2 linked regions of the Tahibacter amnicola genome follow. Each later gene encodes a partner of the first gene's protein in a complex. Links are inferred from orthologs where the notes say so. Each region holds a gene or a part of one and is shown on either strand. Other genes may lie near its edges.

Region 1 (14,521 bases):
GCGCGAGATTTCCGCAGTGGCCGCATCCTCCATCAGGTGGTGGATGGGCACGCAGCCCAGGCCATCGAGCCAGGCGGCCAGGTAGCGCACGCAGACGTCGATGTTGTTCTCGAAGCCGGCGCGGGTGATCGTGCCGGCCGGCGCGGTGATCAGATCGTCACGGGTGACGTGCACGTCGTCGCGTCGCTGGTGCAGCTGGTTGGGCGTGGGCATCGCCGCGTCGAACTCGGCCAGCGCCACGGGAATCAGGCCCGGATGCGCCACCCAGGTGCCGTCATGGCCGGCGCGGGCTTCGCGCTGCTTGTCGGCGCGGACGCGCGCCAGCGCCTTTTCGTTGGCCTGCGGATCGCCGGAGATCGGAATCTGCGCCGCCATGCCGCCCATGGCGAACGCGCCGCGGCGATGGCAGGTCTTGATCAGGAGTTCCGAGTAGGCTTTCAGGAACGGAACCGTCATGCCCACCTGTCCCCGCTCGGGCAGGATGTGCGTGCGGTGCGCACGGAACGTTTTCAGATAGGAAAAAATATAGTCCCAGCGGCCGCAGTTCAGGCCGACGATGCGCGTGCGCAGCGCATGCAGGATTTCATCCATCTCGAACACGGCCGGCAGCGTCTCGATCAGCACCGTGGCCTTCATGCAGCCGGCCGGCAGGCCCAGTTCCGATTCGGCAAACGCCATCACCTCGTCCCACAGTTCGGCTTCGCGATGGCTTTCCAGCTTGGGCAGGTAGAAGTAGGGGCCGCGATCGCGCTCCTGCAACGCGCGGGCGTTGTGGTAGGCGAACAGGCCGAAATCGAACAGGGCGCCGGCCATTTCCTCGCCGCCGACGCGGGCGTGCTTTTCCGGCAGGTGCCAGCCGCGCGGCCGCACGACCAGTACGGCGCATTCGGGTTTGAGCCGGTACTCACGGCCGTCCGCTGCGCGGTATTCGATGGTGCCGGCGACAGCGTCACGCAGGTTGACCTGCCCGTCGATGAGGTTTTCCCAGGTCGGCGCGGACGAATCCTCGAAGTCCGCCATGAACACCCGCGCGCCGGAATTGAGCGCGTTGATGATCATCTTGCGGTCGACCGGGCCGGTGATCTCGATGCGCCGGTCCTGCAGGGCGGCGGGAATCGGTGCCACGGTCCAGTCCGATTCGCGGATCGCGCGGGTGTGCGCGAGGAAATCCGGCAGCTCGCCCGCATCAAAGCGGGCCTGGCGGGCCACCCGGGCCTCCAGGAGGGCGCGGCGCCGGGCGTCGAAGCGCCGGTGCAGCGCAGCAAGGAAGGCCAGGGCCGGCGGCGTGAGGATCTGCTCGTAACCGGGTTTAAGAACGGCGCGGATCTCCATTGCGCCAAGCGGAAATTCATCCATCGGAACGGCCATCTGCAACTCCGGAAACGCTCGCTGAATACGACCAAGCCTATGCGTGCAGCGCAGCATTTGACAAAGCAAACGTTTCAATGCATCTATTTAACAACGTTAAATCAGCGCCAAGTGGTTGAAACCGAAGCCATGTCGAACGAGCGTTTGAAATCCGAAGGTGCTGCGCGCAGTAAGAAAGTGCAGGGTGCGGGTACACGGACGCGGCGCAAAACCAAAGCGCGTGCCGAGGCGGCCGAAACGACCCCGCGCTTCTACTACAAAGGCAATCGGCTCAAGCAGTTGCGCGCGTTCTGCCATGTGGTGAAGTTCGGCACACTGGCGCGCGCGGGTGAAGCGCTGTTCCTGTCGCAGCCATCGATCAGCCTGCAGCTGTCGGCGCTGGAAAAGGAACTTGGCGTGCGCCTGCTCGAGCGCGCGCGTCCCCGTTTCGTGCTGACCCGCCAGGGGCAGATGCTCTACGAGCTGGCCCGGCCGCTGGTGGAGGGGCTGGAAAGCCTGGACCAGCAGTTCCGCAGCCAGCTCCAGGGCCTGGACGCCGGCGAGGTCACCATCGCCGCCGGCTCCTCCACGATCCAGTACCTGCTGCCGAGCCTGGTGCAGGCGTTCCGCGAGCAGCATCCGCATGTGCGGCTGCAGTTGTTCAACGTCACGGGCAAGGACGGACTGGCCCTGCTGCGCCAGGACCAGGTCGACTTCGCCGTCGGCTCCATGCTCGACGTGCCGCACGACCTGAGCTACGAGCCCGTGCAGTGGTTCGATCCGATGCTGATCCTGCCGCGGGAACATCCCCTGGCCGGCAAGCCGGAGATTCACCTGGAGGACTTGTCCCCCTATGGTCTGATCCTCCCGCCACAGCGCCTCACGACGTACCGCCTGGTCGACCTGGTCTTCCAGCAGCGCCGCGTGCCGTACCGCGTGGCGATCGAGGTCGGTGGCTGGGAAGTGATCAAGCAGTACGTCGCGATGGGCCTGGGCATCTCGATCGTCACGGGCATCTGCATTACCGGCGACGACCGCCAGAAACTCGAGGTCCGCAACCTGCGCCAGTACTTTCCACAACGCAGCTATGGCGTCGTGATGCGCAAAGGCAAATACCTCTCCACCCAGGCGCGCGCTTTCATCGACCTGATCCGGCCGGGCCTGTTCGGACGCGGTGGCTACGACGAAGTCGGCCATTCGGAACGATGACCGCATGATGGCGACGCCACACCCGATGACTTCCGCCACTTTCGGCACAGGTTGAACGCTGCCGCCTGCCCTAGCCTGCCCGGATCCCCGAGATGGAGGCAGGCCGATGCGATTCCGAATCCTGATAGCAACCCTGGCCTTCGCGATGGCCGTCCCATTGGCCGACGCCGCAACCACCGAGAACACCGAGGTCTGGCTGGTCGGCAATCTGGCTGGCAAGCAGGTGGCCACCTACGAGGACGACGGCAGCGTCCGCGTGCATTTCGAATACAACGACCGCGGACGCGGACCGTCCACGGACAGCGTCTTCCGGCTGGCTGGTGATGGCACCACCCGCAGCGTCGAGAACCGCGGCGTGGACTATTTCAAGGCAGCGGTGGAAGAGCGCTACAACCGCGAGGGCGACAAGGTCACGTGGAAAAACGCGTCCGAGGACCAGGCGCGCACCGCGGCTGGGCCAGCGTTCTACCTGAGCCTGCAGGGCGCGCCCGAGGAACTGGTGCTGCTCGGACGGGCCCTGCTCGCCGCGCCCGGCCAGCGCATGGCCCTGTTGCCCGATGGCGAGGCGCGGATCGAAAAGCTGTCTGACCTGAAAGTAAAGACCAGGCAAGGACGCAAGACGCTCTCGTTGTATGCGCTCCATGGGCTCGATCTCACGCCGAACTATTTCTGGCTCGATGACCAGCAGCGCTTCTTTGCCAGCTACTCCCCCTGGTTTTCGATGGTGCGCGAGGGTAATGCGGCCATCCTGCCGCAGCTGGGCAAGGCGCAGGATGCCGAAGAGAAACGTGTCGCAACGCAGCGGGCAAAGTCGCTGACGACGCACCTGACGCACCCGCTCGCCATCCGTGGCGCGCGCGTGTTCGACCCGCCATCGGGCACGGTGCAGGAAAACCAGGTCGTGCTGGTGGAAAAGGGCCGGATCAGCGCTGTCGGGGACGCGGAGACGGTGAAGGTACCCGCGGACGCGCAATGGATGGATGCCGGGAACCGGTTCCTGATGCCGGGCCTGTGGGATATGCATGTCCACGAGTCCGGCGCGGCGCAGCCCGTACTCGACATCGCTGGCGGCGTCACCACTGTGCGCGACCTGGCAAACGAAGGAACGAGCCTGGCCGCTCGTATCGGTGCGATCGAGGCCGGGATGGACATCGGCCCCCGCATCATCAAGGCCGGCATCATCGACGGCCGTGGCCCGTTCGCCGGGCCGACCAAGGTGCTGGCCGACACCGCCGACGAGGCCAGGGCACACATTGCCGAATACGCCCGGACGGGCTATGAGCAGGTAAAAATATACAGTTCCCTCAAGACGGAGCTGGTTCCGTCCATCATCGAGGCCGCCCATGCGGCCGGATTGCGCGTCAGCGGGCATGTCCCCGCCTATATGACCGCCCGCCAGTTCGTCGAGGCCGGTGCGGACGAAATCCAGCACATCAACATGCTGATGCTCAATTTCCTGTTCGACAAAGTGCAGGACACGCGCACGCCGGCCCGCTTCTCCGCCATCGGCGAGTTTGGCGCGGCCATCGACCTTGGCGCGCCCGAGGTGCGCAGTTTCGTCCAGCTGCTGCGCGACCGCGGCACGGTGGTCGACCCGACCGTCAGCACCTTCGAGGACATGTTCCTCAGTCGTCCCGGCTTCCCCGGGCCGGGTAGCGCGGCCATCGTCAACCGGCTTCCCGCGACGCTGCAGCGCGGCGTTCGTTCCGGTGCCGGCGGCCTGCCGATCAAGCCGGGGCAGGAAGGCGCCTATCGCGATGGCTTCCAGCGCATGATCGACTTCGTCGGCGTCCTCCATCGCAGCGGCGTGCGCCTGGTGGCCGGTACCGACGGCACCGCTGGCCTTGCCCTGGCGCGCGAACTGGAACTGTACGTCGCCGCGGGCATCCCGCCGAAAGACGTGCTGAGGATCGCCACCTACGACGCCGCCGCCGTGATGAAGCGCAACAAGGACTACGGTCGCGTCGCGCCCGGCTATGTCGCCGACCTGATTCTCGTGGATGGCGATCCGACCGTCGTGATGGGGGATATCCGCAAGGTACGCACGGTGATCCGCGGCGATCGCTGGTTCGACAGCGGCAAGCTCTTCGAGTCGGTGGGGGTCAAGGCGGCGCCGTGAGCAACCTGTGGCTTCCGCTTTTGTAGGTTGGCGCTGAGCGCAGCGATGCCCAACATCGCCGGGCGCATTGGTGTGTTTGGGAGCCGAAGAGCCAGAGCGTCGCGAGTGCCGCCGCGGGCAGCCTGGCTCGCTTCCTTCGGCCAGCCGACTACAGAAGATGCGCGGCTATGCATTCCGTAGCCCGGGTTAACCCGCAGGGTTCACCCGGGGTGAACCTGCGTCGACGTCGGAAATACGCCGCGTCGTGTGGGCAACGCTGATTGGACGACAATTCGCGGTTCACCCCGCGTGCGCTGCGCTTACCCGGGCCACAAAATTGAAAGCGCCCTATTCGCAGGCTGGGTAGAGCGTACGCTCCGAGCCGGGCTTCGCTGCGCTCTGCCCAGCCTACGTTTCCTCATCATTTCGTCGCCGCTTTGCGCGCGGATGCGCGGCGTCGTACACGCGGGCGAGGTGCTGGAAGTCCAGGTGGGTGTAGATCTGCGTGGTGGCGATGTCGGCGTGGCCGAGCAGTTCCTGCACGGCGCGCAGGTCGCCGGAGGATTCGAGCAGGTGGCTGGCGAACGAATGGCGCAGCAGATGCGGGTAGACACGCTTCCAGATGCCTTGGCTCTGCGCCCAGCGCTTGAGCCGGCGGCGCACGGTTTCCGGTGCGATCGGACGGCCGTTGCGACCGGGGAAGACCGGGTCGTCGGGTTGCGGGCCTGCCTGTTCACGCAGGGCCAGCAGCGCTTCGCGCGCCTTGCTGCCGACGGGCACGACGCGTGTCTTTGCGCCCTTGCCGAACAGGCGCACCGTGCCGTCGGAAAAATCGATCGCCTGCCAGCGCAGGCCAGTCAGCTCGGCCAGGCGCAGGCCGCTGGAGTAGAACAGCTCCAGCATGGCGCGATCCTGCACGGCTTCGGCGCCGTCGGCGGGAATTTCCACGAGGCTGCTCGCCTCGTCGACATCCAGCACCTGGGGCAGCTTGCGGCGCAGTTTCGGTGCGCGTACGTCCAGGGCCGGATCCTTCGCCAGCATGCCTTCGCGCAACAACCAGCGAAAAAAGCTGCGGCAGGCCGAGAGCAGGTGGTGCAGGCTCCCCGGCTCGCGGCCGCGCCGGTGTTCGCGTGCAACGAGTCCGCGCAGCTGCTCGGCATGCAGTTCCGACCACGCCCGCAGGCCAAGCTTCTCGGCATGCTGGCGCAAGGTCTCCAGTTCGCGCTGGTAGTTCACCAGCGTGCCGGTGGCGTAGCGCTTCTCGACGCGAAGGTAATCGATAAAGGCGGCGACCGGGGCGCCGAGAGCGCCGGATCCGTCGCCGGCGCCCGGAGTGGTCACGCGAGCGGATACCGGACGACGGAGGCGGTGATCGCCTCGGCGATGAGCTTGAGGAAGACCGTCCCCATGCCCGGATGGAAGCGGTCCATGTCGTCGCTGCCGATAGCGAGCATGCCCAGGTTGTTCACCGGCATGAGCACGGTCGACTTCACCTCATCGGCGCGCTGGCCGAACAGGGCTTCGACTTTCTCCGGTTGCAGGCGGCCGCACAGCGTTTCGTTGCGCTGCAGGAACTCGGCGAAGGCGGGCATCGCGCGGGGGCCGTCGGGTTGCACGATCAGCCATTCGGCCTTGGGCAGCGAATCGGCACGACCGAACAGCACGATGCGCACCAGCTGGGTGTCGAAATCCTCGGTCAGGCCCGCGACCACGCGCGCGAGGCTGTCGTACAGCGAGGTGGCGCGCATCAGCGACAGGGTCAGCGTATGCACGCGGATCATCAGCTGCTCGTTTTCGTGCGCGATATCGATCAGCTCGTGCAGACGGCGGTTGAGCTCGCGGTTCTTGTCGCGCAGCACGTCCAGCTGATAGCTCGCCAGCGACGCCGCCGGCCCCTGGTCGCGCGGCAGGCGCAGACCGAGGGCCAGATCCGGAAATTCGTTGAGGAACTCGGGGTGACGGCGCAGGTAGCTGGCTACCTCCATTGCTGTCAGGCCGTCGCGCAGACTCAGGTCGCTCATGGATAGTAGTTCCCGTCGAAAACGAAAGCGGCCGGCCCGGTCATCCACACGGAATGGCCCGGTCCGGCCCAGGATATCTGCAGCTCGCCGCCGGGCAGGTGCACGGCCACCTGGTGGTCGATCTTGCCGCGCCGATGCAGCACGGCCACGGCTGCGCAGGCGCCGCTGCCGCAGGCCAGTGTCTCGCCCACGCCGCGCTCGAACACGCGCAGCCGGATCTCGCGCGGCGACACAATATGCACAAATCCCACATTGCACTGGCGCGGGAAGCGCGGGTGGTTCTGCAGCACCGGTCCCCAGTCTGCCACGTCGGCCTCGGTGACATCGGGGACTTCGATCACGGCATGCGGATTTCCCATCGACACCGCGCCGAAGCTCAAGGTGGCGCCTGCGGCCTCGACGGCGTAGCTGTCGGCCACTTCCGGAAAGTCCAGCGGAATCTGCGCCGGTTCGAACCGCGGTTCGCCCATGTCGATGCGGACGTTGCCATCGTCCAGGATCTCCGCGGCGACCGGCCCCGACGGGCTCTCCAGCCAGGTCTGGCCGGCGCCCAGGGCGCCGGCGCGGTGCAGCCAGGCGGCGACACACCGCGCGCCGTTGCCACACTGGCGGGCCTGGCTGCCATCGGCGTTGTAGATGCCGTAGCGCCAGGCGCAGCGGGGATCGGTCGCCGGCTCGATGGTCAGCAGCTGGTCAAAACCCACGCCGAAATGGCGGTCGCCGAGACGGCCGATGGCAGCCGCATCCAGGCCGAGTGGACGATCGCGGCAATCGATGACGACGAAGTCGTTGCCGATGCCGTGCATCTTGGTGAAGGGGATTCCTGCGTGCACGCAGGCTTCACCGAGTGGCAGGCGCGAACGACGCAGGCGTCGGTTCCGGCTTGACCAGATCGCCCTTGTTGCCGCAGGCGGCAACCAGGAGGACGACGAGCGCCAGCGACAACCGGGCAATACAACGCATGGGCAACCTTGTGCGAGCCGATAGACAATGCGCAGTATAGCCAGAGGTCGATCGGACGCGTCGCGGCCGCGTTTGCCGTGTCGCGTGGCACAGCGGTCATCACGCCGAGCAAGGAGCCCCCATGATGCCCGACATTCCCGCCCTGATTCCGGCCATTGCGGCCGCGCTATTCGGCCTGGCGAGCCTGCTGCAGGCCTTCGCCGTGCGGCGGCGCTGGCGCGACCGGCGACGGCTGTCGGCCTGCCATCGGGGCGCATGGCTGCTGGCCTTCCTGCTGATCACCCTGCTCTCGGCTGGATTGAGCACCTCGCTGCGCGGCTACCAGCGGCTGGTGGCCGAGGCGCCGGTAGCGGACATCCAGGTGCGAGCGGTGGCACCCAACACCTGGGCCCTGCGCGTGGATCTTGCCGACGGCACCCACGAAACCGTACAGCTCTCCGGCGACGACTGGCAGCTGGACGCGCGTGTCATCAAGTGGACGCCGCGGGCGGTCACCCTGGGCGCCGAGCCGCTCTACCGCGTGGAACGCATCAGTGGCCGCTGGCGCAACGCGGCGGTGGCACAGACCCAGCCGCCCAGCATCGTCGACCTGGCTGGCGACAACGTGCTGGACCTGTGGCAGGTCAAGCGCCGCTTCCCGGCCTGGCTGCCATTCGTGGACGCTGATTTCGGCAGCGCCACGTACATGCCCCTGATCGATGGCGCCCGCTACCGCGTGTCGCTCGCGGCGGCCGGTGGCCTGGTCGCGCGGCCGGCGGACCCGGCGACCGCGGAACTGATCAAGGCCAGCGGCTGGTAATCACTTGCGCTTGTTGCGCAGCGACGCCATGCCGGGGCCGTGGCCGTCGAGGGCGTGTTCGTCCTCGCCGTGGCAGTTCTTCACGTCGGTCACGGTGTAGATCGCATCCGGGTCGAGCTCGTGCACCAGGCGCAACAGTTCCGGCATGCGCCGGCGCCGGTCGACGACGTAGAGCACCTGCACCGTCGCCGCGCCGCGGTGGCGTCCGGCCAGCTCCACCACGGAGTAACCGCGCGCCGTGAGCGCCTCGGCCAGGTTGCAGGCGTCGCAGTAGGAAATGATGCGCACCAGCTCGCGCCCCACGCCCAGCCGCCGTTCGATCGTGATGCCGACGAAGTTGCCCGTCGCGTAGCCGGCCGCATAGGCGATGACGAGGTATACATTGTCAAGATGGCCGATCACCTTGCTGGCTGCCAGCACCCAGATGAAGGCCTCGCAGAAGCCGATCACCGCGGCCAGCAGGCGGTAGCCGCGAAAGCCGACCAGGATGCGGATGGTGCCGAAGGTGACGTCCGCGATGCGCGCGAAGAAGATGCCGATGGCCAGGAGGCCCGGGTAGGTGTTGATCAGGTCTGCCAGTTGGGCCACGGTCAGCGCGCCGCCTTGCCAAGAGTTTCCGGGTTCTCGAACTGCACGCCGATCCAGACGAAACGGTGCGTGGTATCGCGCTTGAGGATCTCCACCAGCCGGTCGATCTCCACGGCACAGGGCGTGCACCAGCTGCCCCAGTGCTCGATCAGGTAGAAGTCCGCCGGCGGCAGGCTGGCCGCATCCAGCGGCACGCCCGGCGCGGTTTCCAGGTCTTTCACCGCCCGCGCGAAATCGTCACCGCCCTTGAGTGGCTTGCCGCCCGCCAGCGCGGCCTCGAGCCGGCCCGTGACGTCGGGGCTCCAGCCAATGGTGTAGAGCACCTTCTCGCGCCGGGCATTGAACACGAACATCCGCGGCAGGCGCACCCCGTGGGTTGCGGCGATCTTGCGGATTGCCTTCTGTGGCATCGTCGTCTGCACCAGGGTGACATGCGCTGGCAGGTCGGTCGGCAGGGCGGTCGGAGTGGGCTCGGCGGACGCGGCCGGCAGGTGCGCGCCGGCGATGAGGACGCCAAGCAGTGCGGGCAGGACGAATTTCATTCGGAGGCTCCCGTCAACAATTTTTCATACTGCCAGGCGTCCGACCCGTCGTCGTAGTAGCCCGGCTTCTCGGCGATACGCCGGTAGCCCGACGACTCGTACAAGCGGATCGCCGCCGCATTGTCGGTGCGCACTTCCAGCCGCAGGCGATCATGACCGCGGCGCAGGGCATCGGACTCGACCGTCTGCAGCAATCGCCGTCCGACACCTTCCCCTCTCGCGCTGGCAGCCGTGGCCAGGGAGTACAGTCGCGCCGGCTGGCCGCCGCGGCGAAAAAACAGGACCGCGGCACCCAGCAGCGCGCCACTGCGCTCGGCGACCCAGATGGCGGCCGTCGGGCTGCGCAGATGACGCCGGAACTGCGCGCGACTCATCCGGTCGTAGGCGAACGTCTGCTGCTCCAGGTCGACGAGGGCGGCGGTATCCGCGGGCGTCGCGGCGCGCAGCTGGAAGGGGGTGGGATGTGGCACGCGCGAAGCCTAGCAGGAGCCTTGTACCGGCGGCAGGCAATACGTCGCGCTCTGCGCACCGGTCACCGCCCGGATGTGCGGAATGGAACACGTTGCGCCTGAATCCCGCCCGGCTGCACGACAAAAGACCCGTGTACGTGTTGCCGCCCTATGTCAAACTCGCGACCGGCTCGCCCGCCCCGATTCCCCGACCCATGCCTGACACAGATATTCCGGTTGCCTTGTTCCTGCATGGACGCGCCAGGCGCCCATGAGTCGTCTCGTCATCGTCGTCGAAAAAGCGTCCGACTGGGGTTCCTACTACCCCTCCGACAATGTGGTCACCGCGACGGACTACCTGCGCGAGCCGCTCGGCCAGGAAGAAGAACGCACCCAGGTGATCAACCTGTGCCGCAGCTACAAATACCTGGGCACCGGTTACTACGTGTCACTGCTGGCCGAGGCGCGCGGACACAAGGTGATTCCGTCGGTACGCACGATCAACGACCTGCGGCGACGCTCGCTCTACGGCCTGGATATCGACGACCTCAACCAGAAGGTCGCGCGTTTCCTGCCGGAAGAAGGCCGTGACACGACCGACTTCGGTATCCTTGTATATTTTGGCGAAACCAGCTACGGCCCCTTGCAGGACCTCGCGCGCCAGGTGTTCGAATCGTTCCCCTGCCCGATCCTGCGCATCGAGTTCGAGCGCGAGAAAGTCTGGCAGATCGCCGCGATCAAGCCCGCCGGCCTGCATACGCTGGATGACCCGCAGGAAGATGCCTTCGCCGACGCGCTGGACAAGTTCTCCAAGAAGCTCTGGCGCAAGCCACGCGCGCGCAAGAAATACCGTTACGACATCGCCCTGCTGCACGATCCCAACGAGGCGATGCCGCCGTCGAACAAAAAGGCGCTGCGGTCCTTCATCGAGGCTGGCAAGGGCCTGGGGATCGAAGTCGATCCGATCACGCGCAACGACTACACGCGCCTGGCCGAATACGACGGCCTCTTCATCCGCGAGACAACGGCGCTGGACAACCACACCTACCGTTTCGCCAACAAGGCGGAAAAGGAAGGCATGGTGGTGATCGACGATCCCACGTCGATCCTGCGCTGCACGAACAAGATCTACCTGCACGACCTGCTGCGTTCGCGCAAGCTGCCCACGCCCCGCGGCGAAATCCTGTTTCGCGACAACGCCAGGCAGCTGGCCGAACTGCCGGAGCTGCTGGGCTTTCCGATCGTGCTCAAGATTCCCGACGGCAGCTTCTCGCGCGGCATCGTCAAGGCCAACAACGCCGAAGAGCTGAAGAAGGGCGTGGACGAATTGTTCCAGCACACCGCGCTGATCATCGCGCAGGAATTCCTCTACACGGAATTCGACTGGCGCATCGGCGTGCTGAACAAGGAACCGCTCTTCGCGTGCCAGTACTTCATGTCGCGCGGTCACTGGCAGATCTACAACCATGGCGCCCGGGGCACGGCCAAGTCCGGGGGCTTCAAGACCTTCCCCGTCCGCGAAGCACCGCCGGAAGTCGTGCGTCTCGCGCTCAAGGCCACGCTGCCGATCGGTGATGGCCTGTACGGGGTAGACCTCAAGCAGGTCGGCAACCGGATCGTCGTGATCGAAGTGAACGACAACCCGTCGATTGATGCCGGCGTCGAGGACGAATACCTCGGCGAGGATCTCTACCGCCGCATCATGGAAGAATTCCTGCGCCGTCTGGAACGCAAACGCCTGGGCATCACCGACTGACGTTCACCCCGGCGGCGGCGGTGACTACAGCCGTTGCAGCAGTGCCGTGACCAGTACGCGGATCCGCGCCGTCCGGCGCGGGCGGCGCACCGGCAGCCGCCGAGCCTGGCGGTGCCGGACCATGACGTGGCGCCATCCCTGGCGCCGGTCGAACGGGGTCCCTTCCCCGGCCACGTCACTGCTGCGGCGCGCGAACGAGCGGACGAGGAACGCCCGCGCGCTGGCCAGCAACCGGTGCCGGTGCGCTGCGAGCAGCGTCACCAGCGGGGCACCCACGAGCCAGTAACCGACCCATCCGAAAACGGGCGAATAGGCGCGCGCCGAAGGCAGGGCCAGCCAGAGGCACAGCCCCGCAGCGAACCAGCAGCCGGAGACACGGTCGACCAGGGTGAAGCCGGGCGTGGCCTGTGGGGCAATGCGGGTTTGCGGGAAAGGCGTCATGGACGGTTCCGGCTCGTGGGTGCGAGCCGTTACTGTAGGCGCCGGTGATCTCAGATCCTGAGAACCCGACGCTGCGAAGCCGCATGCGATACTTCGGCGGTCTACCGGAGCCCACGCGTGGAAACACACACGATCCTGCACTACACCGTCGTGCTGCTGGCCGCGGCTGTCATTGCCGTGCCGATTGCCAAGAAGTTCGAGCTGGGCGCCGTGCTGGGCTATCTCATCGCCGGCGCGGTGATCGGCCCGGCCGGATTGAAGCTGCTGCAGAATCCGGAGCAGATCGCGCGCATTTCAGAGCTTGGCGTCGTGCTGATGCTCTTTGTCATCGGATTGGAACTGTCGCCGCAGCGGCTGTGGGTGATGCGCAAGTCCGTGTTTGGTGCGGGCACGGCGCAGATGCTGGGAACCACAGCGCTCATTGCGGGTGTCGCCGCACTGGGCTTTGGCCTGGGCCTGAAATCCGCGATCGTGATGGGACTTGGCCTGGCGCTGTCGTCCACGGCTTTCGGTCTGCAGCTCCTGGCCGAGCGCAAGGAACTTACCGCGCCGCACGGCCGCCTGGCCTTCGCCGTGTTGCTGTTCCAGGATCTGGCCGCCATTCCCATTCTTGCGCTGATCCCCGTGCTGGGCGGCGCCGGCGGCGCGGCGATGAACCTCGTCGATGCGTTGCGCGTCGTTGCCGTCATCGCCCTGGTCGTGGTGGCCGGCCGCTTCCTGCTGCGGCCGGTGTTCCGTGCCGTCGCCGGCACGCGCATTCCGGAAGTCTTCACCGCCACGGCTTTGCTCGTGGTCATCGGCACGGCCTGGCTGATGGAGCTGGCCGGCATCTCCATGGCCCTGGGCGCGTTCCTGGCCGGCCTGCTGCTCGCCGATTCGGAATACCGCCACGAGCTGGAATCCCAGATCGATCCGTTCAAGGGGCTGCTGCTGGGCCTGTTCTTCGTCAGCGTGGGCATGTCGGTGGACCTGGCTCTGCTGTTGCGCGAGCCGTGGGTGGTGCTGGCATTGACGGCGGCTCTGCTGGTCGCCAAGGGCCTGGTGCTGCTTCTCGTCGGACGCAGCATCGGTGGCCTGGATACCCCGCAGTCGCTCGCCTTGGCCGCAGTGCTGGCGGGCGGCGGCGAATTCGCCTTCGTGGTGTTCAAGCTGGCGCACAAGGCGCAGCTGCTCGACGGGCGCCAGCACGACCTGCTGACCCTGGTGATCACCTTGTCGATGGCGTTGACGCCGGCGGTCGTGGTCTGCGTGGCCAAATACCTCGGCACGCGGGAACGGGCTCCCGAGCGCGAGTTCGATCGTATCGAAGGGGATCCGCCGCGCGTGATCATCGCCGGCTTCGGCCGGGTCGGGCAGATCGTGGCGCGTATCCTGCGCGCCCAGCGCATTCCGTTCACGGCGCTGGAAAATTCCATCGAACAGGTGGACGTGTCGCGCCGCTTCGGCAGCGAAATCTATTTCGGCGATCCGACCCGCCCCGAGCTGCTGCGCGCGGCGCAGGCGGACAAGGCCGAGATCTTCGTGCTCGCCACGGACGACCCCGAGGCCAATGTGCGCACCGCCCGCATCGTGCGCCGGCTGTATCCGCATCTGAAGATTTTCGCCCGGGCGCGCAACCGCCAGCACGCCTTCCGCCTGATGGACCTGAACGTCGACGGCGTCGTGCGCGAAACCTTCGACGGCAGCCTGGTGCTCACCCAGCAGGTGCTCGAGGCGCTGGGGCAATCGCCGGGGCTGGTCGCCGAGCGGATCGCGCGTTTCCGCGCGCACGACGAGGCGCTACTGCTGGCGCAGCACCTGGTCTATGACGACGAGGCGGCGCTGGTGCAGAGCGCGCAGGAAGCCTTCGTGGAACTGGAACGCATCTTCGCCGCCGACATCGACGCGACGACCTGACCGCGGCACCGGCGCCTACTCCGGCGGCCGCACCGGCTGGCGCAGCATCTTGGCGAGGCTGGGGATCGCCGCGGTGGCGCCCAGTTCCGCCGCGACGTCCGCATAGCCGAGGAGTTCGGCCAGGTCCGCCGGGCGCCGCCCGCGGCAGTCGCGCAGCTCGCGGTCTGCGCCGCGTGCCAGCAGCTGGCGTGCGCAGCCCAGCAGGCCATGGATGGCGCAGGCGTGCAGCGCCGAGACACCCCGTTCGTCCTGCACATCCAGGTCGGCGGCGTAGTCGAGCAGCACGGCGACGAGCCGGCCGAGCGCCGGTGCATCGCAGGGGGTGCCTGGATCGGCGCGTCCGCCCACGAGCAGCAGCAGCGGCGTCTGCCCCTTGCCGTTACGCGCATTGGGCGCCGCACCGGCGCGCAGC
Region 2 (14,657 bases), 280 kb from region 1 along the record:
AGCAGACAGCCGAGTTGGCCGCCGATCCGCGCCCCTGGCAGAGGATGGGCGGATCCTGCCGGCGCGCCCAGTCGACCAGTTCGTAGACCGTGAGGAAGAAGTGCTCGTACTTCTTGTGCCGGATCAGGGCCAGCTCTTTGTCCAGCTGGCGGACCACCCTGTCCGGAATGCCGTCCGGCCAATGGGCACGGGCTCCCTGCCAGGTCAGTTCACGCAAATGAGTTGTCGCGTCGCGGCCTTGCGGAACCAGTTCATGCGGATACTCGTAGTTGATGCCATCCAGCCGGAAGCGACACCGGTCGGCCACGACCTGCGTTTCGGCCAGCAGCGCCGGCGAATGGATCGCGCACAGCGTCGCGATCTGGCGCAGGTGCCGTTCACCGTTCGGAAACAGCGCATCGCCCGCGTTGGCAACGGTGGTGTTGAGGCGAACCGCCGTCAGGACATCCTGCAGCACGCGCCGGCTGCGATGGTGCATATGGACGCCACCGGCCGCGAGCACCGGCAAATGGCTGTGTTTTCCCAATTGCACCAATGCCGCTTCGTCGGCCGCGTCGTCCGCGCCGCGATGCAGTTCGACGGCAATCCAGGCACGGCCGGCGAAGTGCCGCCGGACCCAGTCGGCATCATCGGCGAGCGCCGCGGTGACCGCCTGCGCGTCCGGCGCCGGCTGGCGCGAAGGCAGGCCGGCAGGATCCGGCAGCCACAGCACGACCAGGCCCGGCGCGAGGTTTTCCACATCCGCCCGGCACAGCCGGTAGCTGCCTTTTTCGCAGCGGCGTCGCCCGAGGGTGACCAGGCGGCACAACTCCGTGTAGCCGGCGAGGTCTTCGACCAGGAAGACCAGGGTCGGGCCGTCCGCCAGCCGGATCTCGCTGCCGACGATCAGGCGCAGGTCGAACTTCTTCGACGCCTCCCAGGCACGCACGATGCCGGCCAGGGAGCACTCGTCGGTGATGGCCAGGGCGTTGTAGCCCAGCCGCGCGGCCCGCTCGAACAACTCGGCCGCACTGGAGGCGCCGCGCTGGAAACTGAAGTCACTCAGGCAATGCAGTTCCGCGTAGTAGACGGCGACGGACGGATGCAACGGCGGCGCCTCGGAACCGCCATCCACGCGGGGCCGCGGCAGGCGGCGCGGGCGGCTGACCGGGCCGTGGTCGTGGATCTGCGGCGGCTCGTCAAAGGAGGGCGGCCGCAGCGGCACCACCTTGCCGGGCGGTTTCATGCGAACCAGCCGTGCAGCATCCAGCCGCTGTACGCCCCGGCAGGCAGGAAGGCCCAGGCACGCTGGCCATCGCGGGTCTGCACGATGTAGTAGTCGCGCCGCGCATCAGCCTCCCACCAGCCGCTTTCGATGCGCTCGGGCCCCGCCAGGATGCGCGCCGGATCCGGTCGCAGCACGATCGGACGGCGCAACAGCCACAGCGGCCGTGGACCACGCAGGGGTGGGTCCAGGCGACCTGCCGCCCCGTAGTGCCAGGCGAGTTCAGGCCGGTGATCGTGACCGACGGCCAGCTGTCGCACGGCGCCGTCGCCCAGGCGGGCGCGCAGGCGATCGGCGAGGTCTGGCCAGTCGAGGGACTGCTCACGGCGTACGTCGAACAGGTCGCCGTGGCGCGGCTGGAAGGGCGGCAGGTCTTCTGCTACCAGGGAAATAGCACTAACCTCGGCAGCCAGGCTGACGCGCTCCAGGCGTCCGCGGCAGAACTCGAACAGACCGTCGGCATCGCGGCGCGCGGTCAGCAGGGTGACCGGCACCTGGGTGGCGGCGCGCTGCTCGTGTTCGAGCAGCAGATGAAAGTGCTCGACGCTGCTGTCGCGCAGATCCAGGTAGAGCGCCAGTTCGCGCACCAGCCGCCGCAACGGAAACAGTAGCGCCGGCCAGCTGTCCACGCGCCCGTCCAGCTCGATTCGTCGCGCAAAGCGATCGGGTGGACGGTACAGCGGCAATGTCTCGGGGGCTCGACCCTGCAGGCGGTCGAGCCAGCGTACGCCGTCAACGCCGATACGCCGGGTCAGTTCCGCGCGCGGCAGGGCCAGGACGTCGCACAGACGGGTCAGCCCGATGCCGGTGAGGCATTCCACGGCTTTCGCATCCAACCCGCAGAAAGGCAGCGGTACGCGACGCAGTGCCGTACGCAGCGGCGCGTCATGAACAATGGCGACACCGTCGCTGATCCGGGCCAGTACGCTGGCGGCAGCGGCGACAGGCGCCACCGCCATGCGGTGGGCGTACCCCAGTTGCTGCAGGTCGGCGCGCAATTGCCGCTCCAGTGAAGACCATCCGCCAAACAGACGCAGGCTGGCTCCCACTTCCACCAGCAGGGAGTGATCCTCGAACCGGCTGACCTGGGCGCTATAGCCGTAGGCCCAGGCGGCGAGCAGATCCAGCAATTGCCGCTCACCTGCCGGATCGCGCGGCCGCAGCGTCACCTGGGCACACAAGGCCGACGCCGCCGGCAAGGACTGACCACGCCGCACCCCCTGGGCCTGCGCCGGCGCGTTGGCCAGCGCGATCACCGGCCGCTGGCGCGGACCTTCATACACCGCCTGCGGTTGTGCCGGCTCGCTGGCGACGTCATCGGTCACCGCTTCCGCGGTACCTGCGGTAGCGAATACCGCTGCCAGGGGCAATTCAAAAAAATGGAGGCAGGCCCAGAGCATGGCAAGGTAATGTGGTCAGGAAAGCCAACCTTGGCCAGTACGTGTCTCAGGATGTGCGCCAGATCAATTGCCAGGACGCCTCGCGGCCAGTGACCGGCCCTGCTGTTGGTCCTTCCCGCCGGAAGACCCACGCCTCGCAGGAGAAGCGTTCTTCATCGGCCCCCTCGTCGACGCATCGAATGGCAAGGACGTGCACCGCATGCCGGTCCGCGAAACCACGGCATCGCTGCCGGATGGTGCTGGCGGCAACGATAGAGGGTTACCCGTAACCCACTCCGGCGCCGATGCAACCGATGACCCAGGCTTGCGTCGTCTGACGGTGCTTGATGCCAAAGGACCATCGCCGGCTGATACCAGAAGTGGCAAAGCGGACGACGAACGCGTCGGTTGCATTGCCCTGTTGCGACGCTGTCGCATGCATCCGCTATCCAGTGCGTAGCAAGCTGGTGTTTCACACATGAGTTGCTCCTGTCGAAGTGCCATCCGTGGCGGTGAACTCCTGACCAACTGACAGGTTTGCGAGGCCTGGGCGGTCTGCCTGCTCAGGCACGCCATCGCAATCGTGTGGCAGCAGCACCAAAGCTGCCGCGGCATTTGAGGATCTCCGCCGATGTGCCCTGTTCGTCCGCATGTACAAGCAGGCGCAACGCCGAGGGACTGGCCTGTGAGGCCATCGCTTCGGGACGGAAGACAAACGCGAGCCCACCGCCATGTTCCGCCGCCAGCTGCCAACGGCGCAGCTGGGCGTAGTCGGTCTTGTCGGCCCAGAAAAGGACGGCGCCACAGGCACCGGAACGCAGGCATTGCTCGGCACTCCAGGAGGCATCGGACACCCGGCGCCCACCAGCAGGAGAAGACGTCGTCGTTCCTGCCCTGGGCGGCATCGCAGCGGGTGCTATTCCACCAGCGGACTGCAGAGCGGCCGCCGAGGAGACACGCGGCCGCATCGAACCAAGAGGGTCGTCGGTGGGATTGCCGACCTCCGCCACGAAGGCCAGGTCGATGCCCTGGGCAGCAAGGGCCGGCGCATAGGGAATGTAGGGCGGCGCCACGAACACCACCCGCTGCTTCTGGCGGGTGAGGCTGGCCAGCGCCGGCATCAGCAGGCTCAGCTCTCCCAGGCCATCGGCACCGATGAGAATTTCCGAGAGTGCTCCCAGCGGCCAGCCGCCGCCGGGCAGGAGACGATCCAGCGCATCCCAGCCGGTGGATTGCGCCCGCATCGACAGCGGCGCGGAGCGGCGCCATACACCTGGATGGCGCAGCACGCCATCCAGCCCGGCGGCAGGCGCCGAACGGCCGCCTTCCAGGGGTAGCGATCGGACCGGTGCGGCACTCATGGTTCCCCCTGACGGATGACGCCCACGTACACGCCCTCGATGGCGAAGCTGTCCGTGCGGCGTGGATCGACCTCGATGGGTGAGAAATCCGGATTCTCCGGCAGCAGCAGCAGGCGATCGCCCGCATGCCGCAGACGCTTGACGGTGATTTCGTCATCCAGCCGTGCCACCACGATGCGGCCATCATCCGCAGTCGGCGTGCGGTGCACGGCGATCAGGTCACCATCGAGGATGCCGACCTCGCGCATGCTCGCGCCGACCACGCGCAGGAGGAAATCCGCCCGCGGCCGGAACAGATTGCCGGCCACGGCAAACTGGGCTTCGATATTGCCTTCCGAAAGAATGGGACTGCCGGCTGCCACGCGGCCGACCAGCGGCAGGAGCCGGTAATCCGCCGACGGTGTCTCGACAGCCGGCAGGCGCAGGCCGCGGTGCTGGGCGGAGCGCTCCAGGGCGCCCTTGCGCATCAGGGCGTCGATGTAGTCCTGGGCGGAACTGTGGCTGCGCAGGCCGAGCGCTTCGGCAATCTCGCGCAGACTGGGCGGATAGCCGTGCTCGCTCGCATAGGCGCGAACGAATTCCAGTACGCGGCGTTGCTTGGGAGTGAGCTCGGGGGTCGTCATACGTACTAATGTACGTATTCAGACCCCCACCCGCAAGTGCCCGCAAAGGGCGGATGTCAGCTGCCGATCTTGGTCTGCAGATAAGCGGTATCGCCCAGCTGGCGGATCAGCGTGAGCTGCGTTTCCAGCCAGTCGATATGTTCTTCTTCGGATTCGAGAATCGACTCGAACAGTTCACGGCTGATGTAGTCGCCGACCTGTTCGCAATAGGCGATGGCGGCCTTCAGGTCCGGCACTGCCGCGTACTCGAGCTTCAGGTCGCACTCCAGCGCTTCCTTGGGCGATTCGCCGACCAGCAGCTTGCCCAGCTGCTGCAGGTTGGGCAGGCCGTCGAGGAACAGAATGCGGTCGATGAGCTTGTCCGCGTGCTTCATCTCGTCGATCGATTCCTTGTACTCGTGATCGGCGAGTTCCTTGAAGCCCCAGTTCTTGAACATCTTCGCGTGCAGGAAATACTGGTTGATCGCGATGAGTTCGTTGTAGAGCGCCCGGTTGAGATGCTCAATGACCTTGGCGTCGCCTTTCATGTCCTGCTCCTTGAACGAAAACGACCAGACTATACCGCCGCCGGTCTGCCCAGGAGGAAACGCGAATCGGATGCACTATCCAATGCGGGAAATCGCCAGGCTCATCCGCCGGGCACCGCAGAACAGCAGGAGGGAATGGGCCGCGCGTCAGGCGGCGGCAGCCACCAGGGCCAGTCCGAAGGGCTTGGCATTGCGCGGAATGGCTTCGCGCAGCACCTGCTCGGCAAAGTCGGCGCAGGATCCACAGGTACCGGCGCAACCGGTCCGCATGGTCAGCTCGGCCAGGGAACGTACACCATCAGCAGCCGCGTCGCGGATGGCCGAATCGGTGATGCCGTTACAGATGCAGACGTACATGGTGCAGAGCCCCTTTGGTGCATCCATTCAACTGCAAATGAGAATGATTGTCAACATCTCTCCCATTGGACGCAACCCACCCGGTGTCGATCATCATCACGCGCACCAAGGAGCACGCCGATGCAGCGCCTGGCCCTGAATTTCGTGGTGGTATTCGCGGCCGCGCTGGCGGCGCTGCTTCTCCACGACTACCTGCGCGGCAGCCGCACTGGCGGTGATTTCGGGGTTGGCGCGCGCCAGGAACGGGACCGCGTCCTCGAGAGCGATTTCCGCCGTGCCGCCGATCCAGCCCGGGTGGCCCTGGCGGAGTTCTACTTCTCCCACGGTACCTGGCCTAGCTCCAATGCCCAGGCCGGCCTGCCGGAACCGTCGCTCTACCGGGGAGAATCGCTGCGGACGCTGGCCGTCAGCGGATCAACCATCACCCTCACCTTCGACGGGCGCTCGGGCGTCGACGGCGGCCAGATCATCCTGCGCGGCGAAACGACGCCGGAACTGGCGATGGGCATCCACTGGGAATGTATCTCACCTAACCTGCCGGACATCGCGACCGCGCTGCCCCACTGCGTACATCGTCGGCCGGGCGGCTGACGGCACGGTCACGCACGTCAGACCAGGGCCGGAACCGCCGAAAGGCTCTTCTCGACCGGCGCCGGGAGATCCCCCAGGCGCACACGGCACACCGACTCCACCGTCGGCGCAAACTGGCGCAGCGCCCGTTCGTACACACGCCGCTTGAAAGTCACGACGTTCTGCGCCGGGTACCAGAAATCGACCCAGCGCCACAGGTCGAACTCGGGCTTCTCGTTGGCATCCAGGCGGAAATGCCGCTCCTCGCCAATGAACCGCAGCAGGAACCAGACCTGTTTCTGACCGATGCACAGGGGGCGCTCATTGCGCCGGAGATAACGGCGCGGCAACCGGTAACGCAGCCAGCCGGGCGTGGCTCCCAGCACCTGCACATGTTCGGCGCCAAGACCGGTTTCCTCGTGCAGTTCGCGGTACATGGCCTCCAGCGGCGTTTCGTCGCTGCGCATGCCACCCTGCGGAAACTGCCAGCCATCGCGGTTGATGCGCCGTGCCCAGAACAGGCGGCCATCATCCCGCAACAGAACGATGCCGACATTCGGCCTATAGCCATCGGGATCGATCACTGGCCACTCCAAATTACGCCCTGGCAAGGATTCTTCCACAGCGCGCGAGGGGCCAGCAAGGCAGAGTATGGAACCGGCCTTGACAGCGGCCCCGGCGAAGCTACAATGCCCGACCCTATTTCGGGCACAATTACCCGTAGTGGCTAGGTAGCTCAGCCGGTCAGAGCGCGGCACTCATAATGCTGAGGTCGGCGGTTCGATCCCGCCTCTAGCCACCATTCCTTCTTCTGGCGCGCCGGCCACGTATTTTGCCGGCACGCGACCGGCACCGTCCTGCGCGATGGATCTCTTCAAGGTATTCCAGATCGAAGCGGCGCACCGCCTGCCCGAGGTTCCGCCGGGCCACAAGTGCGCACGACTGCACGGTCATTCCTTCCGGATTGAAATCCACGTCAGCGGCCCGGTCGATCCGCGCGCCGGCTGGGTAATGGACTTCGCCGACATCAAGCAGGCCTTCGCGCCGGTCTTCGATGCGCTGGACCACCGCTACCTCAACGACATCGACGGACTCGCCAATCCCACCAGCGAGAACCTGGCGATCTGGATCTGGCAGCAACTCAAACCGGCGCTGCCACTGCTCAGCCGTGTAGTGGTTCACGAAACCTGTACATCCGGCTGCGCATACGGTGGCCCCGACAGCACCGGAACCGGCTAAACTCGGGAAAATTTCCGGGCCGGTGTCGCGCATGCTTCTGTCGCGAATTTTCTCGTTGTGCCTTTTGACGCTTTCCGCAACCGCCTCCGCCGTCACTGTCGGCGGCGAGGAATTCCCGGAGCGCATTGACGTCCCGGGCGTGGGCAACAACCTGCATTTGTCCGGCGCGGCCGTCCTGGATCGCAATTTCGTCCCGTTCTATACCGCTGCGCTGTACGTACCGCTTTCGGTGCGCTCGGGCGAACAGCTGGCATCGGGCATGTCCCCCTTCCGCATGACCGTCATCTGGCAGATCCCTGCTCTTGATGATGCCCGTGTCGACGAGTACTGGCTGAAATCGTTCACCGACGCGGTCGGTGCGAACCAGATGCCGCGCATCAAGGGCAACGTCGATCGCTTCCTGGCCCTCTTCGGCGCCGCCGAGCATGGCCAGACCATCCTGTTCGATTACATCCCTGATGCCGGCATGCGCATCTATGTGGACAACAAACCCGTCGGCCAGCTGGCGGGCGTGGAGTTCAACCGCGCCCTGATCGCAATCTGGCTCGGTGAAAAGGCGCCGCGGGAATTCCGCGACACGCTGCTGGCCAATATCGACGGGCCCTGAGCCCCCTACCGCCCGGCGCCAGAACACGCTTCGTGCCACCGCCCGCCCTGGGCGGCGTTGCGGGATCGCGCGCGCAATCCCGCCTTGCTAACACTTTTTTGACGCAATGCACGACGCCCTGACACCGGGCAGACTCCCGTCATTTCTACCGATCCCGGTGTCATGGGTATTTTCTTGCGAATCACGTGTTGCAACGCAACAAAACCCCTGGTACGCTTCGCGCCCACACTCCACCAACCGCCTGCGAGGGCAAGCCACCATGATCGAGCAGTACAACAACCAAGTGCTGGCGTTCAGCAAGAGCTTCGCCGATGCCGCTTTCAAGGTTCAGGGCCTGGCGCTCCAGAACTTCGAAAAGATCGCTGACCTGCAGTTGAAGACGTTCGAGAACCGTGCAAACGCCACCGCGGCGTTCGTGTCGGAAGCACTGGAAGTGCGTGACTTCGACGGTCTGAAGGCCATCTGGCCGAAGAGCGTCAGCCTCGCCAAGGAATCGGCCGAGAAGGTCTACAGCACCAGCCAGGAAGTGTTCGGCCTCGGCATCAAGACGAGCGAAGCGCTCGGCGAACTGGCCAAGACGACCTTTGCCGCCACCAACGAAACGCTGCAGAACCAGGCCAACGCCTTCAAGAAGGCTGCCCCCGCGGCCCCGGCGAAGTAAGCACTGAACAACGAGTACCAAGCCGCGCTGCGACGACCCTCCCCTCCCCGTAGTCGCAGTGCTGCTTTGGGCCGGATGACGCAAGTCATCCGGCCTTTTTCTTTGGGGGACTGCTATCCCGGCCTCAGGCCGAGATCACGAAGAGACCGACCACGCAGGCCACGCCCAGCGCCCACGCGACACTGCGCAAGGTCGCCTGGTTCGCCAGGTACATCGCGCCGTACACCAGTCGCAGCACGATGAACGCGACGGCGAGCAGATCCGCTTTGTCCTGTGGCGCGTGCAGCACATGCGCCACCAGCACCGCGGCCGCGAACGGTGGGAACGCCTCGATCGAGTTCAGGTGCGCCCAGTGCGCACGGGCGCGGAATCCGTCCAGGTTGGCCTGGAAGACGCGCGGCTGGCGATTGTCAAAGCGCGTCGCCCCTTTGCTGAACTTGGCAATGCCGGTGAACACCAGCGGCAGAAAGGCCGCCACGAGGATGGTCCAGAGCGCAATCGTCATTTCGCCTTCCTTTCTGATCGGAATGGAACGTTCGAATGCACTCGCCCCCGCGAGCGCTCCAGGGTCAGCGGTGAGGGGTCAGCTTTTTGGCCCCAGCCACCGCTTGAGTTTCGCCGCGAGCCCTGCCGGTTCACGGCCGGGCGGCAATGGCGTCGGATTGCGCGTTTCGACCCTCTCGGGCGCTGTCTTGGCTCCCAGCAGCCGTGCGGCCGCCTGGGTCAGGTCGGAAGCGCCGCCGCCGGCCGCCGCGGAGTCCGCCGCGGGCGCCCCCATCAGTTCCGTAGCGGCTGATACCAGGCGCGGATCCAGCTGCGCCTGGGAGTGCCGCGCCAGGGCACTGCGCCGATCGGCGTACACGGGCAGGCGTTGCGCCAGCTCGGGCTGGGTGAAGATCTCCCGCAGTGAATCGGGAACGCCCGCCAGCCAGGTCGTCCCCTTGCCGCGCAGACGGTCCGCCAGGTGGGCCAGCACCTTGATACCGGCGCTGGACGCGTAATTGAGCGCCGTCAGGTCGAACAGGAAATAGCGGGCACCTGCGCCCTCCAGTTCCTGCAGGGCGAGCTCCAGGTCGACCGCCCCTTCGGCGTCGAGCCGGCCGCCCAGCAGCAGGACATGCACCTGCCCCTGCTGCTCGGTGACGATCTCAAGGCCCACCCCTCAACCCTCCCGGAATACCCAGCGCGCAGCACCGACCTGGATGACGTCCTGGTCGCGCAGCAGCCGCTCGCGCACTTTCTCCGCATTGACCCGCGTGCCGTGTGCGGTGCCCAGGTCGACAACCGTATAACCCGCCATGCTCACCGTCAGCTGGGCGTGCCTGGCTTCCACGCCCGGGCCGCCGACGCGAACGTCATTGGCCGGGTCCGCACCGATGTTCAGCGGCTTGAGGTTCAGCATGATGCTGTTCTTGCCCGCCTCGGGATTCTGCGGCACCAGCCGGGCGGCGCGAACGACGACCGTCGCGCCCGACGGCGCGGCCGGCGTGGCGCTCGAGCGGGCCGGCAGCGGGATGTCCAGTACCGGCATGATCTGCGTCTCACTGGGAGGACGCCGCGGTGTCGCCGGTGGGGCTGGCATGGCGGGCGCAGGCTCCATCGTGGGCAACGGCGGCATCGCCATGGCCTGGGTCGCATCCGGCGGCGCAATCGTTTCCGTTTCCAGCGTCTGGTAGGCCTTGGTCGGGATCTCGTTGCGCGAGGGCGTCGGTGCCGGATCGGGCTCGACCGCTGCAGGCGGAGCCGGCGGGGCCGCTACGACAGATGGAGCGGGCGCCGGTTCCGGTGCACGCGCGGCCGCTTCGAGCTCGGCTTCCGAATGGAAGGCTTCGAGGAACTGCGCCTTGAGCGACTCGGCGCGTCCCAATGCCTCGCGCCGCTCGGCCAGGTCTTTTTCGAGATCAGCGCTGCGGCGCTGGAACTCGGCCCCGTCGAACTCGCCCAGCTGGTGACGCAACTCGATTTCCTGGCGATCGAGCGAGATGGCTTCGTGATCGGCGGCGAAGCGATGGTGCAGCACCTTGAGCGTGGCGTACTGCTCGCGCGCCTGCTGTTTGAGCGGTGCCGACTTCGTTTCCAGCTCGCGCGTCCTGGCCTGGTAGTCGCCGCGCACGCGCAGGTACACCGCATCAGCGACGGCGCTCCGCCGTTCCTCCAGCTGGGTCAGACGCTCGGCCAGGATGTCCTGCTCGGCCTTCAGGTGTTTCAGGTCGGCAACGGCGGACAGATCCACCGCTTCGAGCGCCGCCAGTCGTTCGTTCGTCATGATGCTCCCCTGTCGCGTTTCAGGCCGCGACCAACTCGATCTCGACCGCACCGAATTTCAGGCGGTCTCCGGTTTTCAGCGGGACAGTCGCGCCGGTCGCCAGGCGCTGTCCGTTGACAAAGGTGCCGTTGGCGGTACCCACCTCTTCGCGCAGGAAGTAGATCCCCCCTTCGCTCAGAAGCTTCGCATGCCGGCGGCTCAAACTGCGTGACGCATCCAGCGGACCGAGATTGATCTCGGGCGTGATGCCGGTGACGGGATCCGTACGGCCGATCAGGAATTCGGTACGTGCCGGATCGAGCGCAAAACGCTGCCCGCTGGCCGCGTGCACAAGGACTGCAGGCCCCACTGCCGATGGCGGCGGCAGCGGTGTCACCGGCCGCGGCGGGCGGACCGCCGGCTCGGTCGCCGGCTTTGCGGCCGTCGCTGCGGCGCCCCGCAGCTGGTCGAGCGCGGCCTGCAGTTCGGCGGCGCGCTGCTCGGCGCGCCGGTGGCGTGCCGCGAGCTTGCGCATGATCCGCACCGCAATTTCCACATTTTGGCGCAACAGGTCGGCAAAGGCGGCGCGCTGTATCCGCAGCAGCCGGCAATCGGTCCGGGCCAGTGCCGAGGCAAACCGCGGCTGGTCTTCCAGCATCGCCATGTCGCCGAAGAAGTCGCCGCTCTCCAGCGTGGCGATGGTCACATCACCACGCGCGCTGCGCCGGATCTCGACCGTGCCCGATTCAATGATGAACATCTCGGCGCCGGGTTCGCCTTCGCGAAAAACCCATTGCCCAGCCGGAACCTCGATGTAAAGGTCGTTCGCCTTTGCCATGTGCCTTCCCGTGCCGCGTGCGTCGCTTCGCAGCGATTATGCCGAGCGGGGAATCCGCGCGGCAATCGACGCCCGGGCTCGCCATGCCGGCGCCTTTCAACCTAGTCAGCCCGAAGCCGTCAGGCGCACACTAGTGCGTGTTGGCCGCCACTCGCGACCGGCACCGATAGCAAGCGTCCTGGACTGCATCCGCCGAGGGAGAACGCCATGTCATTGCAACGCGCCGTCGTATCGCTGCTGTTGATCGCCACCGCTACCACTGCCGCCGCGGCAGACCTGGTCATCTACGATGATTCCACCAAGAACGGATTCGACCAGACCTGCACCTGGAGCCCGGACGTCGATTTCGCCAGCACGGCCACCGTGCATTCGGGTGACTACGCCATCCGCTTCACCCCGTCCTACTTCGGCGGCCTGAGCTGGTGTGCGCCGGCCGGCGGCATCAGCACGGAGATCTACCGCGCACTGCGCTTCTGGATTCACGGCGGATCCTCTGGCGGCCAGGTCATCCGCCTGACTTTCCTCAATGGCGAGCCGCCGGAAGAAGTGGCGTCCGTCCTGGTTTCGGATCTGATCGGCGGCCCCATTCCGGCGGACATGTGGACCGAGGTGACAGCCTCCTTTGATGTTGACCCATTGATCATCGACGAAGGATTCACGCAATTTCACTTCCGCGACCAGAACAAGGATCCGCAGCCGGAGGTGTACTTCGACGATATCTCGCTGGTCGAGCGCAACCCGCCGCCCGATCTGATCTTTGCCGATGACTTCGAAGACACGCCCGAAACGATTCTGCCGCGCTAGCGGTCGACAGACGCATCACCGGGCCTGGCACCTGCCACGGCCATCGCCCTGCGCAGACGAGTTGCAATAGCCACACTTCCACCTGTGCACGCAACCGCCCGCGCACAGCCCCGGCCCGCTCGTCAGCGGCGGGCCGGTGAACCTGGGCGGGCGCAACCCGCCAGGTCCGTCCGGCTTCCCGGCACAGGCCCGGACACGACTGCGTGGGAATTCACACCATTTCTCCCGGGGGACCGCTAGTCTGCGCTGAAGAACATCATCGTCCCCGCCATGCGCCCCCGATCGATCCATCTGCTTCTTGCGCTGTTTCTGGCCGCACCGGCTCCCGCCGCCACGACTGTCAAACTCCCTCCCTGGGCCTGCGGCACGGGCGACCGCATCCTGCGCAGCGGATTCGACGGTCCCGAATTCGTCCCGAGCCAGCCCAGCGGCGGCTCCGGCAGTACGGGCACCGGCTGGCAGATCCGCCAGTACAGCCTGGGCGGACTGGGCACCGGGACGCAGACCGTGCACCTGTCCATCCCACCGGACTACGATCCGCGCATCGCCTGGCCCCTGGTGATTGTGCTGCACGGCTATGCCGGCACGCCCGTCAACGCCGACGCCTACGCCCGCAGCGCGCGCAACGCCTGGGAATCGGCCACCAGCGCCCATCGTCCGATTATCGCGGCGCCCGTGGCCAACGGCCCGTCCGGATCGTGGCTCAATCCGCCGGCTGCCGGCTATTCCGACTACGACTTCCTGGCCGCCGTGGCGCAGGACCTGCCGACCGCCTACAACATCGATCGCGCGCGGATGTACCTGTGGGGCTTCTCCGCTGGCGGCGGCGTCGCCCACGACCTGCTGGTCAACGGTGCCGTGCCCGAACTGGATGAGAACCATCTCGCGGCCTACTCCGTCGGCTCGGCAAGGCTCTATGCCCTGGCTTGCGCCGGACAGAGCGAAGCCGGCTGCCAGAACCGTCTCAACACCCAGGCGCGCAAACTGCCGCTCGACATCCACCTGGGCACCACTGATCCAATGTATGGCTCGCCCTATTTTGCCTCCCAGGACCCGGTCCGTTTCCAGACGGCCGGCTGGGTAGCGGGCGACACCCTCAACTATGTGACGTTCAATGGCGGGCACACCTATGGGGTCACCCAGGTCGGCGAGACCTGGAGTTATCTCTGCCGGTTCGCCGTCACGCCATAGCGTCCGCGCTACACCAAAGCCTCCCGACTTTTCCACCGAATTCCGTGGCCTGGCGCAAGAACCCGCCGGCGGCGGCGGGGCGCCGCGAATGGCCGACTTTACCTGCCATTTCGGTTGCGGCTGGCGAAAACCGGCTGATATAATTCCGCTGCTTAGTGACCGGTTTGCGCAGCTTCGAAGCGCGGAACCGGGCAACCGTCAGGGCAACATCCGCGTGAGAAATTCGATCGCCGCCGGCCGGCGACTGGCCGCTCGGATTGTGTTCGCCCAGACGGGAGTTTCCCTTCTGATGGCATTGGTATTCCTGGCGCAGGGAGCGCGACCGGCAACGGGCGCCTTCGCGGGCGGGATGCTGGCGACGTGCGGGACCGCTCTGCTGGCGGCCCGGATGTTCGTCGGAGAGGCCATCAGTGGGCAAGGGGCCTTCTGGGGCTTCCTGCTGGGCACGGTGTTGAAGTGGCTGTTGCTCGCGGGTGGCCTGGTGGCCCTGCTGGGCGTATGGCGGTTTCCACCCCTGGCGGCGATTACAGGTTTCGTTGCGGCCACGCTGGTGAATCTGGCGGGGCTGCGGTTCAAGGATTAGCGGAGTTCAACGTGAGCAGCGAAGCAGCGACCGGCGGTCTGAACGGGTATATCTCGCATCACCTGACCCACAACACGATCCAGATCGGTTCGGGATTCAACTTCGACAGCTGGATCGTCGCATTGGTCCTGGGCCTCATCTTCGTGATGTGGTTCGGCTCGAAGGCCCGCAAGGCCACGGCCGGCGTGCCGAGCAAGGGCCAGGCGTTCGTCGAGATCATCCTCGAATTCGTCGACGGCCAGGTCAAGGACACCTTCCATGGCGACCGCCGCTCCGTCACCCCGCTCGCGCTGACCATCTTCATGTGGATCGTGTTCATGAACACCATGGACCTGATCCCGCTCGACCTCCCCGGCTGGCTCGTCCAGACCGTGGCCGGCGCCGAGGCCGCCCACCACACCTATTTCC

Evidence for each region.
Region 2: the proteins of dapF (region 1) and N4264_RS03590 are in contact, whole or in part, in a solved structure (PDB 5YGU), measured with the Escherichia coli proteins. The link is inferred for Tahibacter amnicola from one-to-one orthologs.

The regions. Positions count from the first base shown.
Region 1 is NZ_CP104694.1:570,590-585,110, forward strand. Bases 5,577-8,410 are described here. They hold dapF (diaminopimelate epimerase), read right to left. Parts: upstream 7,482-8,410; coding sequence 6,672-7,481; downstream 5,577-6,671. Other genes in these bases: N4264_RS02375 (tyrosine recombinase XerC), read right to left, coding at 5,577-5,995; N4264_RS02380 (DUF484 family protein), read right to left, coding at 5,992-6,675; lptM (LPS translocon maturation chaperone LptM), read right to left, coding at 7,516-7,638; N4264_RS02395 (hypothetical protein), read left to right, coding at 7,760-8,410. Outside these bases: aceB (malate synthase A), read right to left, coding at 1-1,368; N4264_RS02365 (LysR family transcriptional regulator), read left to right, coding at 1,408-2,556; N4264_RS02370 (amidohydrolase family protein), read left to right, coding at 2,663-4,675; more of N4264_RS02375, read right to left, coding at 5,063-5,576; more of N4264_RS02395, read left to right, coding at 8,411-8,437; N4264_RS02400 (DUF2179 domain-containing protein), read right to left, coding at 8,438-9,025; N4264_RS02405 (thioredoxin domain-containing protein), read right to left, coding at 9,028-9,567; N4264_RS02410 (GNAT family N-acetyltransferase), read right to left, coding at 9,564-10,037; N4264_RS02415 (RimK family ATP-grasp domain-containing protein), read left to right, coding at 10,288-11,772; N4264_RS02420 (hypothetical protein), read right to left, coding at 11,797-12,213; N4264_RS02425 (monovalent cation:proton antiporter-2 (CPA2) family protein), read left to right, coding at 12,331-14,109; N4264_RS02430 (ankyrin repeat domain-containing protein), read right to left, coding at 14,125-14,521. UniProt on the Escherichia coli protein: Involved in the succinylase branch of the L-lysine biosynthesis and in the biosynthesis of the pentapeptide incorporated in the peptidoglycan moiety. Catalyzes the stereoinversion of LL-2,6-diaminopimelate (L,L-DAP) to meso-diaminopimelate (meso-DAP).
Region 2 is NZ_CP104694.1:850,247-864,903, reverse strand. Bases 4,893-7,862 are described here. They hold N4264_RS03590 (RNA pyrophosphohydrolase), read right to left. Parts: upstream 6,666-7,862; coding sequence 6,120-6,665; downstream 4,893-6,119. Other genes in these bases: N4264_RS03575 (chalcone isomerase family protein), read left to right, coding at 7,352-7,862; queD (6-carboxytetrahydropterin synthase QueD), read left to right, coding at 6,946-7,320; N4264_RS03595 (pilin), read left to right, coding at 5,632-6,102; N4264_RS03600 ((2Fe-2S)-binding protein), read right to left, coding at 5,302-5,511; bfr (bacterioferritin), read right to left, coding at 4,893-5,154. In the rest of the region: N4264_RS03625 (error-prone DNA polymerase), read right to left, coding at 1-1,225; N4264_RS03620 (Y-family DNA polymerase), read right to left, coding at 1,222-2,664; N4264_RS03615 (ImuA family protein), read right to left, coding at 3,207-4,004; transcriptional repressor LexA, read right to left, coding at 4,001-4,627; more of bfr, read right to left, coding at 4,684-4,892; more of N4264_RS03575, read left to right, coding at 7,863-7,927; N4264_RS03570 (phasin family protein), read left to right, coding at 8,187-8,588; N4264_RS03565 (MAPEG family protein), read right to left, coding at 8,713-9,093; N4264_RS03560 (STAS domain-containing protein), read right to left, coding at 9,172-9,747; N4264_RS03555 (FHA domain-containing protein), read right to left, coding at 9,751-10,854; N4264_RS03550 (cyclic nucleotide-binding domain-containing protein), read right to left, coding at 10,874-11,671; N4264_RS03545 (hypothetical protein), read left to right, coding at 11,879-12,475; N4264_RS03540 (alpha/beta hydrolase family protein), read left to right, coding at 12,746-13,666; N4264_RS03535 (ATP synthase subunit I), read left to right, coding at 13,755-14,249; atpB (F0F1 ATP synthase subunit A), read left to right, coding at 14,261-14,657. UniProt on the Escherichia coli protein: Master regulator of 5'-end-dependent mRNA decay.